3 regions of the Streptomyces sp. NBC_00075 genome follow, and region 2 is predicted to be linked to each of the others. Evidence: riboswitches for the same ligand, from Rfam matches in the RefSeq annotation. Region 2 holds a riboswitch; each other region holds the start of a gene.
What was found. A riboswitch is a leader RNA that binds a small molecule or an ion and turns the genes downstream of it on or off. The one in region 2 is predicted to bind cyclic di-AMP.

Region 1 (3,297 bases), 1.8 Mb from region 2:
GCGGCCGCACCCGGGAGTTGTCGGCCGACCACGTCATATCCGCGACCGGCTACCGCGTCGACATCGCCGCGATGGACTTCCTCGGTCACGAACTGCGTACGGAGCTGGCGGTGAGCCGGGGCACGCCGAGGCTCGGTGCCGGGTATGTCTCCTCCGTACCGGGGCTGTACTTCACGGGGTTGCCGGCGGCAGCTTCGTACGGGCCGGTGATGCGGTTCGTGTGCGGTACGGAGTTCGCGTCACCGAGGCTGGTGGGGCATCTGGCGGCCGCGCACGGATAGGGCGCGGACGGGGGCGGGCGACAACGGCGGCGGACCGCGATCTCATGCCGTTCGGGCCTTCCCGGGGCGGGAGTTGGGGCAGGCTGGGAGGCTGTTGCTGCCGGGATGCCGAACGTCGTCCGGTTCGGGCGGAGACCGATGTGCCGAACGATCCGTATTCTCTGGATCATGGCCGCTCCCACCTCATACGCACTTATCGCCACGGACCTGGACGGAACGCTCCTGCGTGCCGATGACACGCTCTCCGACCGGTCGCGGACCGCGTTGGCGCGTGCCACGGCCGCCGGCGCCCGGCATCTGGTGGTGACGGGACGGCCTGCGCCGAGAGTCCGGCCGCTGCTCGACGACCTCGGGGCCGGGGGGCTCGCGGTGTGCGGACAGGGCGCGCAGTTGTACGACGCCGGCGCGGACCGTCTGCTCTGGTCGGTGACCCTGGACCAGGAGCTGGCGGAGACCGCGCTCGGCAAGATCGAGGCGGAGGTCGGGCAGGTGTACGCCGCCGTGGACCAGGACGGTGTCGACGGGCTGACGCTCATCGAACCCGGGTATCTGATGCCGCACCCGACGCTGCCCGCCGTACGGGTGCCGCACCGGGACGACCTGTGGGCCGCGCCCATCAGCAAGGTGCTGCTGCGTCACCCGTCCCTGTCCGACGACGAGTTGGCGTCGGCGGCGCGTGGAGCGGTCGGTTCGCTCGCGACCGTCACCATGTCGGGGCCCGGCACCGTCGAACTCCAGCCATGCGGCATCACCAAGGCGACGGGGCTCGCGCTCGCCGCCGAGTACCTCGGGCTGGCCTCGTCCGCCACCATCGCCTTCGGCGACATGCCCAATGACATCCCCATGTTCGACTGGGCGGCCCATGGGGTGGCCATGGCCAACGCCCATCCCGAACTCAAGGCGGTGGCGGACGAGGTCACCCTCTCGAACGAGGACGACGGGATCGCGGTCGTGCTGGAGCGGCTGTTCGGAGCCGGAACCGGGGACGGGGACGGGAACTGGAGCGCGGACGGGGCGTGGCGGTGAGGGCGGGCCGGCCTAGTAGGCGCCGTACACGTTGTCTATCGAGCCGTATCGCGCAGCCGCGTAGTTGCAGGCCGCTGTGATGTTCGCGATCGGGTCGTAGGGGTCGTACGAGGTGCCGGCGACGTGGTAGGCGGCGAAGGTCGGGTCGATGACCTGGAGGAGGCCCTTGGAGGGGGTGCCGGCTGCCGCGTTCGAGTCCCAGAGGTTGATGGCGTTCGGGTTGCCCGACGACTCGCGGATGATGTTGCGGTAGATGCCGTTGTACGTTCCCGGGATTCCGTTCTGCGCCATGATGTCGAGCGATTCGCGGATCCAGCCGTCCAGGTTGTTCGCGTAGTTCGTCGCCGACGACACGGACACGGCGGACGACGGTGCGGCTGATGCCGTTGTCGCGGTCAGGAAGGGAAAGGCCAGGGCTACGGCGGCCGTTCCGGTGATGGCGAGTGTGCGCGGGAGCGTGAGCGGGCGGCGGGTGGTTCTCGCGCGCTGGTGCTGACCTCGTGCGGGCATGGTGAGTCCTCTCCGACGCCTACGAGGTGAGCTGTCGGGTTTGGGCGGGAGATGCCCGGCCGGGCGCCTGTGTCGGCGCGCGACTTCACCCCTAGCCGCTCCGGCGTCGTGCCCGGACCGGCGGCTTACCTGGGTCCCCCGCTCCTGCCTGCGTGAGTCACGTGTGGGTGGGTGGGATGGTGCTCTGCGGGCGGTGGCAGGATTCGGCGATCCGCCCGGCGTGGCGAGAACGTATGCGAGAGCACACGGGTGGAACAAGGGGCGGAAACGCAGGACTTGGTCATTTGGGGCGCCCGTTGGGGACAAAACGGGCGGAGGTGTGGAGTGGGTGGGAAGTAACTTGCCTTTTGCGAACGGGGAGTTTGCGGGGGAGAGGGTGGCGGGGGCTGGAATTTGGAGTGACTTGAATCACGGGGTGGGGGTAGTTGTGGCCTGAGCGAGGCGAGTGGGGTGAATAGGGGTTTTTAGGGTTTTTAGGCTTCTTGTGGGCGTGTCTGCCGGGAGGGTGGAACCTCTCGTGCGATGCGCGTCGTTGTCGTAGCGACGGGTACGGCGGGTGCCGTCGGGGAGGTGGTGGCGTATGCGCGGGTGCGATCACTGGTGTGACGGGTGGGGCGCGGGATGTTTATGAATGTCCATACTTATGGGCTGATCAAAAACATTCCGGTCGTGATCCGATACCGCCTGGCCTGGACGGGCGGGCGCTCGTGGTGATCGAAACGTGACCGGATACGCTGACTTGAGTGATGGCAGCGACCTATCGGCACACCGTGTGACCGCCAGTAGACACCAGCAGACAGGAGATCCCTCGTGACCGTCGTCGGGCCGTTCGGGCTGAGCGTGCGGGACCAGGCTCTCGAAGCCGATGTCCAGGCCGGATTGGCGGCTGTCGAGGAAGGGTTGCTCGAAGCCACCAAGAGCGAGGTGCCCTTCATCACGGAGGCCGCGCAGCACCTCGTACGGGCCGGCGGGAAGCGGTTCCGGCCGTTGCTCGTGATGCTCGCCTCGCAGTTCGGGGACCGGTACGCGCCGGGGATCGTGCCGTCGGCGGTGGTGGTGGAGCTGACCCACCTCGCGACGCTGTACCACGACGACGTCATGGACGAGGCCGAGGTGCGGCGCGGGGTGCCCAGCGCCAACACGCGCTGGGGGAACTCCGTCGCGGTCCTGACCGGCGACTTTCTCTTCGCGCGCGCCTCGCACATCCTCGCCGACCTCGGGCCCGAGGCGGTGCGGGTGCAGGCGGAGGCGTTCGAGCGGCTGGTGACCGGGCAGATCCTGGAGACGGCGGGGCCGTCCGACGGGCGGGACCCGGTCGAGCACTACCTGGACGTACTGGGCGGGAAGACCGGGTCGCTGGTGGCCGTGGCCTGCCGGTTCGGGGCGATGATGTCCGGCGCCGACGACAGTGTCGTGGACGTGCTCACCCAGTACGGGGAGCGGCTCGGGGTCGCCTTCCAGCTCGCGGACGACGTGCTGG
Region 2 (3,297 bases):
CGCCCTCCGGGCACCCGCGTTCGCGGACAGCGAGATCGAGAGGCTGGTGCGCAACCGGCTCGACGAGATCCCGCACGAGACGGCCAACCCGGCCCGCCGCTCCGCCAAGCAGCTCTACAAGGAGCTGTTCCCGGAGACCTCGCGCATGTCCCGGCCGCGCCAGGGCACCGAGGAGACGGTCGCGAAGATCGACTCCGCGGCCGTACGCGCCTTCTACGAGAGGCACGTCCGCCCCGCCACGGCCACCGCCGTGGTCGTCGGCGACCTCACCGGCGTCGACCTGGACGCGCTGCTCGGCGAGACCCTGGGGGCGTGGACCGGTTCGACGGCCCAGCCGCGGCCCGTGCCGCCGGTGACCGCCGACGACACCGGCCGCGTCGTGATCGTGGACCGCCCGGGCGCCGTGCAGACCCAGCTGCTCATCGGCCGCATCGGCGCCGACCGGCACGACCGTGTCTGGGCCGCCCAGGTCCTCGGCACGTACTGCCTCGGCGGCACCCTCACCTCCCGCCTGGACCGCGTCCTGCGCGAGGAGAAGGGCTACACCTACGGTGTGCGGGCGTTCGGCCAGGTCCTGCGCTCGGCCCCGGACGGCACGGGCGCCGCGCTGCTCGCCATCAGCGGCTCCGTCGACACGCCGAACACCGGTCCCGCCCTGGAGGACCTCTGGAAGGTGCTGCGCACGCTCGCGGCCGAGGGGCTCACCGACGCCGAGCGCGATGTCGCGGTGCAGAACCTGGTGGGCGTCGCCCCGCTCAAGTACGAGACGGCGGCGGCCGTGGCGAGCACGCTGGCCGACCAGGTCGAGCAGCACCTGCCCGACGACTACCAGGCCACGCTGTACCGGCAGCTCGCCGCCACCGGCACCGTGGAGGCCACCGCGGCGGCCGTGAACGCCTTCCCGGTGGACCGGCTGGTGACGGTCCTCGTCGGTGACGCGGCGACGATCGAGGAGCCCGTCAGGGCCCTCGGCATCGGCGAAGTGAGCGTCGTTTCCGCCGAGTAGCGGCACCGCGATGCACGACAGGGGCCCGGTGACGGAAGCGTCACCGGGCCCCTCTTGTCCATATTGATGGGCAAGTTGCCCGTATTGATGGAGAGGTTGACCGTCTGCCCTGTGGCATGCGCTACAAAACCCGTGATCGGTTTGTTGATTGAAAGTTACGCGGCTTAGCGTCGGTCCGGCTGTCCGTCACGCACCACGCCGCAGCCGCGGCACCCGGACAGTCATCGCCGAGTCCCCACATGGCGCGAGCCAGGGGAGCCGGGGACCCACACTGTGCAGTCCCTGGGGTGAATCGGACGCCCGCGCGCCCAGCGAGGGGGTCCGTAGGAGACCTTCCTGCTCCGAACCCGTCAGCTAACCCGGTAGGCGAGAAGGAAGGAAAGGACCAGCCACTACATGGCGTTCACCCGCGCCACCGGGAAGCACCGTCGTCCCCGCCGCCCCAGCCTCGTCACCCGTACCACCGTCCGCGCGGCAGGCGTCGCGGCCCTCGCCACCACCGGCGCCGTCGGCAGCCTCGCCGCCCCGGCGCTCGCCGCAGAGTCCACGGTCGAGCAGACCGGCCTCACTCCGGTGATCTCCATCGGCGAGACGCTCGCCGACAAGATCGACGCGCAGGCCGCCGCCCAGGAGCAGGCCGCCGAGAAGGCCGCCGCCGAGAAGCGGGCCGTCGCAGCCGAGAAACGCGCCCTGGCCGCCGCGAAGAAGGAGGCGGAGGAGCGGGCCAAGGAGGCACGCGAGGCGGAGGCCCGCGCCGCCCGCGAGGCCGAGCGCAAGCGCCTCAACACCTTCGTCGCCCCGATCTCCGGCTCGTACATCTCCACCGGCTACAAGGCGGGCGGCGCCGTCTGGTCCTCCGGCAGCCACACCGGCATCGACTTCCACGCCTCGTCCGGCACCACCGTCCACGCGGTGGGCTCCGGCACGGTCGTCGAGGCGGGCTGGGGCGGCTCCTACGGCAACAACATCGTGATCAAGATGATTGATGGTACGTACACTCAGTACGGTCATCTGTCGTCCATCAACGTGTCCGTCGGCCAGACGGTCACCCCGGGGCAGCAGATAGGTCTCTCCGGGGCCACCGGCAACGTCACCGGTGCGCACCTCCACTTCGAGGCCCGCACGACCGCGGAGTACGGCTCGGACATGGACCCCGTCGCCTACCTCCGCTCGCACGGTGTGAACGTCTGACAACCACGCGCATCTCTTGTCGTGGCCCCGGCTCCCCGAGCCGGGGCTTTCGGCGTTTCCGACGGCCCTGTGTCCAAAAAATATCCCCGGATTCCGGCCTGCCGTCGGAAATTCCGGTTCTCTGCAATAGAGTCACTGAACACACGTCAATCGTCGACGTTTCACGGGGATTAAAGCGGAGGTCGGACATGCGTATTCCGGCGCACTCGGTATGCACGGCGATCCGGGACGACATCGTCGCCGGTGTCTACGAGCGCGGCAGCCGGCTCACCGAGGAACTGCTCGCGCGCCGGTACGGCGTCTCGCGCGTCCCCGTCCGCGAGGCCCTGCGCACCCTGGAGGCCGAGGGCTTCGTGGTCACCCGGCGGCACGCGGGCGCGTGCGTCGCGGAACCGACCGAGCAGGAGGCCTCCGACCTGCTGGAGATGCGCATGCTCCTGGAGCCGCTGGGTGCCTCCCGGGCCGCCCAGCGACGCACCGAGGCCCATCTGAAAGTGCTGCGCGGCCTGGTCAGGCTGGGGCAGGAGCGGGCCAGGAGGGGCAACAGCGAGGATCTGCGCTCCCTGGGCGGCTGGTTCCACGAGACGCTCGCCCAGGCCTCCGGAAGCCACGCCCTGACCTCGACGCTCACCCAGCTCCGGCACAAGATCGCCTGGATGTACGCGGTGGAGGCCCCGGCCAATCCCGTCGAGTCCTGGACCGAGCACGGGGCGATCGTGGACGCCGTGGCGCGCGGCGACAGTGAGCGGGCGCGAGCCGTCACGGCGCTGCACACCGAGCGGGCGACCGGCGCGCACCGGCTGCGCTTTCCGGGCGGCGGAGACCGCCCGGAGCGTGTGAGGACTTCGCAACATCCCGTAAACATGACGGGCCTGCGTCATTAACACGGGCGCCGTATACAAAGAGGGTGGAATTCGCGGGGGATTATTTCTGCTGCCCATAAACGATAAACGTGAAGGGCTCACCCGGAATTCCGGGTGAGCCCTTCACGTGTGCGGGTGGTGCCTTTGAGGCGACGGCTGACCGCGGCAGTCGGCGCCTTCAATTTCTCAGACCGTCTCGGGAAGTTCCTCGAGTCCCTCGGCCACCAGCTTCGCCAG
Region 3 (3,297 bases), 7.3 Mb from region 2:
TCGTAGGTGTGCGTGAGTGCGAGATCGACCTCCCCGGCGGCTACGGCGGCCACCCCGGCCGGCGGTTCGTAGTCCGCGACCGACAGCCGTACGTCCGGATGGGCCCGGCGGAACGCGCTCAGGACTGGTGGCAGCAGCTGGATCCCGGCCGTCTGGAAGGTGCCGAGACGGAGCGTGCCGCCCGACAGCCCGGTGAGTTGTGACAGTTCGTGCCGGGCGCGGTCCAGCTCGTCCAGTACCCGGCGGGCCCGTGCCACCAGCAGCTCGCCCGCCGGTGTGAGCCTGGCTCCCCGGTGATGCCGTACGAGCAGCGCGGTGCCCGTCTCCCGTTCCAGCTTGGCGAGTTGCTGCGAGAGCGCGGGCGGGGAGTAGCCGAGGCGCTCGGCGGCGCGGGTGATGGACCCGGCCTCGGCGACCGCCACGAGAGCGGCGAGGCGTGTGGGGTCGTACATCCTGCGGCTCCAGGGACGGAGGCGATGGCCAAGGCTTAACACCTGCTTAAGGCAGACCCAGGATATTCGACATACCTGCTGAAGGCCGGGCCGGGGCACGCTGGACGCCATGGACGCACAGCTCATCGCCTTCACCGGGGTCGCCGCGGGCATGGTCGCCATGCCGGGCGCAGATTTCACCGTCGTCGTGCGCAACGCCCTCGTCTCCCGGCGGGCCGGGGTCGCGTGTGCGCTGGGGATCACCGGCGGGCTGCTCCTGCACACCGCGCTGGCCGTCGCCGGTGTCGCCGCCGTGCTCACGGCGGTGCCCGCGCTCTTCCGCGCGCTGCAACTGCTGGGCGGAGCCTATGTGTTGTATCTCGGCGCGCGAACCCTGTGGTCGCTGCGCGGGCGCCGGGCCGAGGTGGCCGACGAGGCGCGGGCCGCCGTACGGCCGATGCGTCAGGGCTTCGTCACCAACGCGCTCAATCCCAAGGCGCCCATCACGTTCCTGAGTCTGCTGCCGCAGTTCGTGCCGGCGGGCGCTCCCGCCCTGCCCAGGACACTGCTGCTCGCGCTGATCATCGTGGCGCTGGCCCTGGTGTGGTTCCCGGCGGTGGCAATTCTGGTGGACCGGCTGGGGCGGTGGTTGCGCCGGCCACGGGCCGCCCGGGCCGTCGAGGCGGTCACCGGCACCGCGCTGACGGTCCTCGGGGCGCTGCTCCTGCTGGAGCCGCTGCTGTCGCTGTGACGGGCTGACGGGCTACGGGTCCCGGGGCGGGACGGCGGCTCCGGAAACCGCCGTACCGCCCCGGGGAGGTCAGCTGACCCGGCCGTACCAGACGCTCTTCGTCCAGATCTTCTGGAGCTTCACGACATCCCCGGTCTTCGGGGAGTGCCAGATCTTTCCCTTCCCGGCGTAGATGCCCACGTGGTAGACGTTCGAGCCCGAGTGGAAGAAGACCAGGTCCCCGCCGCGGCGGCTCTTGGCGGAGATGTGCTTGGTCTTGTTGTACTGGGCCGCCGCCGTACGAGGCAGCTTCTTGCCCGCCTTCTTGTACGAGTACAGCGTGAACCCTGAGCAGTCGAACCTGTTCGGTCCCGTGGCGCCGTACTTGTACGGAGAGCCCTTCTTGGAGGCCGCGATCTGAAGTGCCTTCGTCGACGGCGCGATTGCCGCGGCTTCGGTCGCGACTCCCGGTATCACCAGGGTGCCGCCCACGGCGGCGAGGGTGAGGGCCGAGGCCGTACCGGCTCGGGACATCATCGACGGAACACGATTGAGCGCAGACATGCGCAACCCTTCGTCAGCCGCCTGTGAAGGATGACCTGTCGGATTCGGGCTGGCGAAGTTGCCCGGCCGCTGACGCGGCTTCACCCCAAGGGCTGCTCGGCCCGGTCATGGCGTGACCGTCCCGGCGACCCGTCGTGCCTGGGTCCTCCACTCCTGCCGATGCACATCTGTCGACCGGTCATCCGGGAGGCGGCAGGACTCGGCGTCCACCCGGATCGCCCCACCGTTGTGGCGGGGGCTTGTCGTCAGGAAGGGATCTTGGCTCATGGAAGTAGGAAAATCCCAATGGAATCAGGGCTTTGTGGCGTTACTCACCCGTGACCCATTCGGGTGGACACCCGTACCCTCGGGCCAATTGGGCGAGGGTCGCGCACCCCCGGACCAGCACGGAAACATCGCGGTTCCGGCTGTCAACTACGCGCGTCGCGCAAGCCGAACGGGCCGACCGGGGGACATGTCGCTACGCCGAACGGGGGATGACTTCCAGTCACTCCCCGGCTCGTTCCGGACAGTCCGTCGCCGGGAGGGACGGGCCCGCCCGATACGGGTCCGCCGACCGGGTGGGTCAACTGGCGGGCTCACGCGGAACGGTGACACGCGCCGTTCGGCGCTCCCCGTCGAGAACGCGCAGCGCACGCGCCAGCGTATGGGCATGCACCTCCGCTTCGCCACGCTGATGCATCAACTCCAGCGCGTCCCGCAGCGCCACCGCCTTGGCGACCAGAGCCTGCGCGGCCCGCAGTCCGCGGTACGTGTCGCCGTGATAGGCGGGGTTGATACGGCCGAGCAGATCGGCCACTTCGAGGTAACGGTCGATCAACTCGCCCTCCGCGCGCGTCAGGGCGGGCAGCGGAGGCAGTTCGGGCGGAAGCATCGGTGGCTCACCTCGTGCCGGGGGCGGGGTCCGAGGACCTGCGGCTGGGCACGACGCGGTCCACCAGCCCGTACTCCAGGGCGGCCTGCGCGTCGAGGATCTTGTCCCGCTCGATGTCCGCGGCGACCTGCTCCGGGCTCTGTCCGGTGTGCCGTACGAGCAGTTCCTCCAGCAGGGTACGGATCCGGCCCATCTCCTGTGCCTGAATGGCCAGATCGCTCACCTGTCCCTGGATCGGCCCGGACAGCGAGGGCTGGTGGATCAGCACCCGGGCCCCCGGCAGCGCGCTGCGCTTGCCCGGCGTACCCGCGGCCAGCAGCACGGCCGCCGCGGAGGCCGCCTGCCCCAGACAGATCGTCTCGATGTCGCAGGTGACGAACTGCATCGTGTCGTAGATCGCCGTCATCGCGCTGAACGAGCCGCCGGGGGAGTTGATGTACAGCGAGATGTCCCGGTCGGGCGCCAGATATTCGAGATGCATGAACTGCGCCATCACGTCGTTGGCCGAGGTGTCGTCGACGGGCGTCCCCAGAAAGACGATCCGCTCCTCCAGCAGCTTCGAGTACGGATCCATCGTCCGGTGCCCGGCACTGGTGCGTTCGGTGAACTCGGGCAGGACATAGCGGGCTGACGGTTCGTCGGTGTCGTTCATGGGACGCGCCTCCTCGATGGCTTCCGTAAGAAATGTACAGGACGTA

Region 1: another riboswitch for cyclic di-AMP. It lies ahead of OG787_RS18410 (transglycosylase SLT domain-containing protein); the one in region 2 lies ahead of OG787_RS10695 (M23 family metallopeptidase).
Region 3: another riboswitch for cyclic di-AMP. It lies ahead of OG787_RS42930 (C40 family peptidase); the one in region 2 lies ahead of OG787_RS10695 (M23 family metallopeptidase).

The regions. Positions count from the first base shown of each region.
Region 1 is NZ_CP108243.1:4,287,397-4,290,693, reverse strand. Features, by position in the region: gene OG787_RS18420 (FAD-dependent oxidoreductase) at 1-281, shown strand, start outside; gene OG787_RS18415 (HAD family hydrolase) at 450-1,307, shown strand; gene OG787_RS18410 (transglycosylase SLT domain-containing protein) at 1,320-1,817, opposite strand; cyclic di-AMP (ydaO/yuaA leader) riboswitch at 1,821-1,987, opposite strand; gene OG787_RS18405 (polyprenyl synthetase family protein) at 2,628-3,297, shown strand, end outside.
Region 2 is NZ_CP108243.1:2,519,902-2,523,198, reverse strand. Features, by position in the region: gene OG787_RS10700 (M16 family metallopeptidase) at 1-1,006, shown strand, start outside; cyclic di-AMP (ydaO/yuaA leader) riboswitch at 1,222-1,389, shown strand; gene OG787_RS10695 (M23 family metallopeptidase) at 1,403-2,197, shown strand; gene OG787_RS10690 (GntR family transcriptional regulator) at 2,386-3,081, shown strand; gene OG787_RS10685 (HPr family phosphocarrier protein) at 3,247-3,297, opposite strand, start outside.
Region 3 is NZ_CP108243.1:9,804,553-9,807,849, forward strand. Features, by position in the region: gene OG787_RS42920 (LysR family transcriptional regulator) at 1-452, opposite strand, end outside; gene OG787_RS42925 (LysE family translocator) at 562-1,182, shown strand; gene OG787_RS42930 (C40 family peptidase) at 1,252-1,725, opposite strand; cyclic di-AMP (ydaO/yuaA leader) riboswitch at 1,729-1,940, opposite strand; gene OG787_RS42935 (hypothetical protein) at 2,291-2,599, opposite strand; gene OG787_RS42940 (ATP-dependent Clp protease proteolytic subunit) at 2,607-3,251, opposite strand.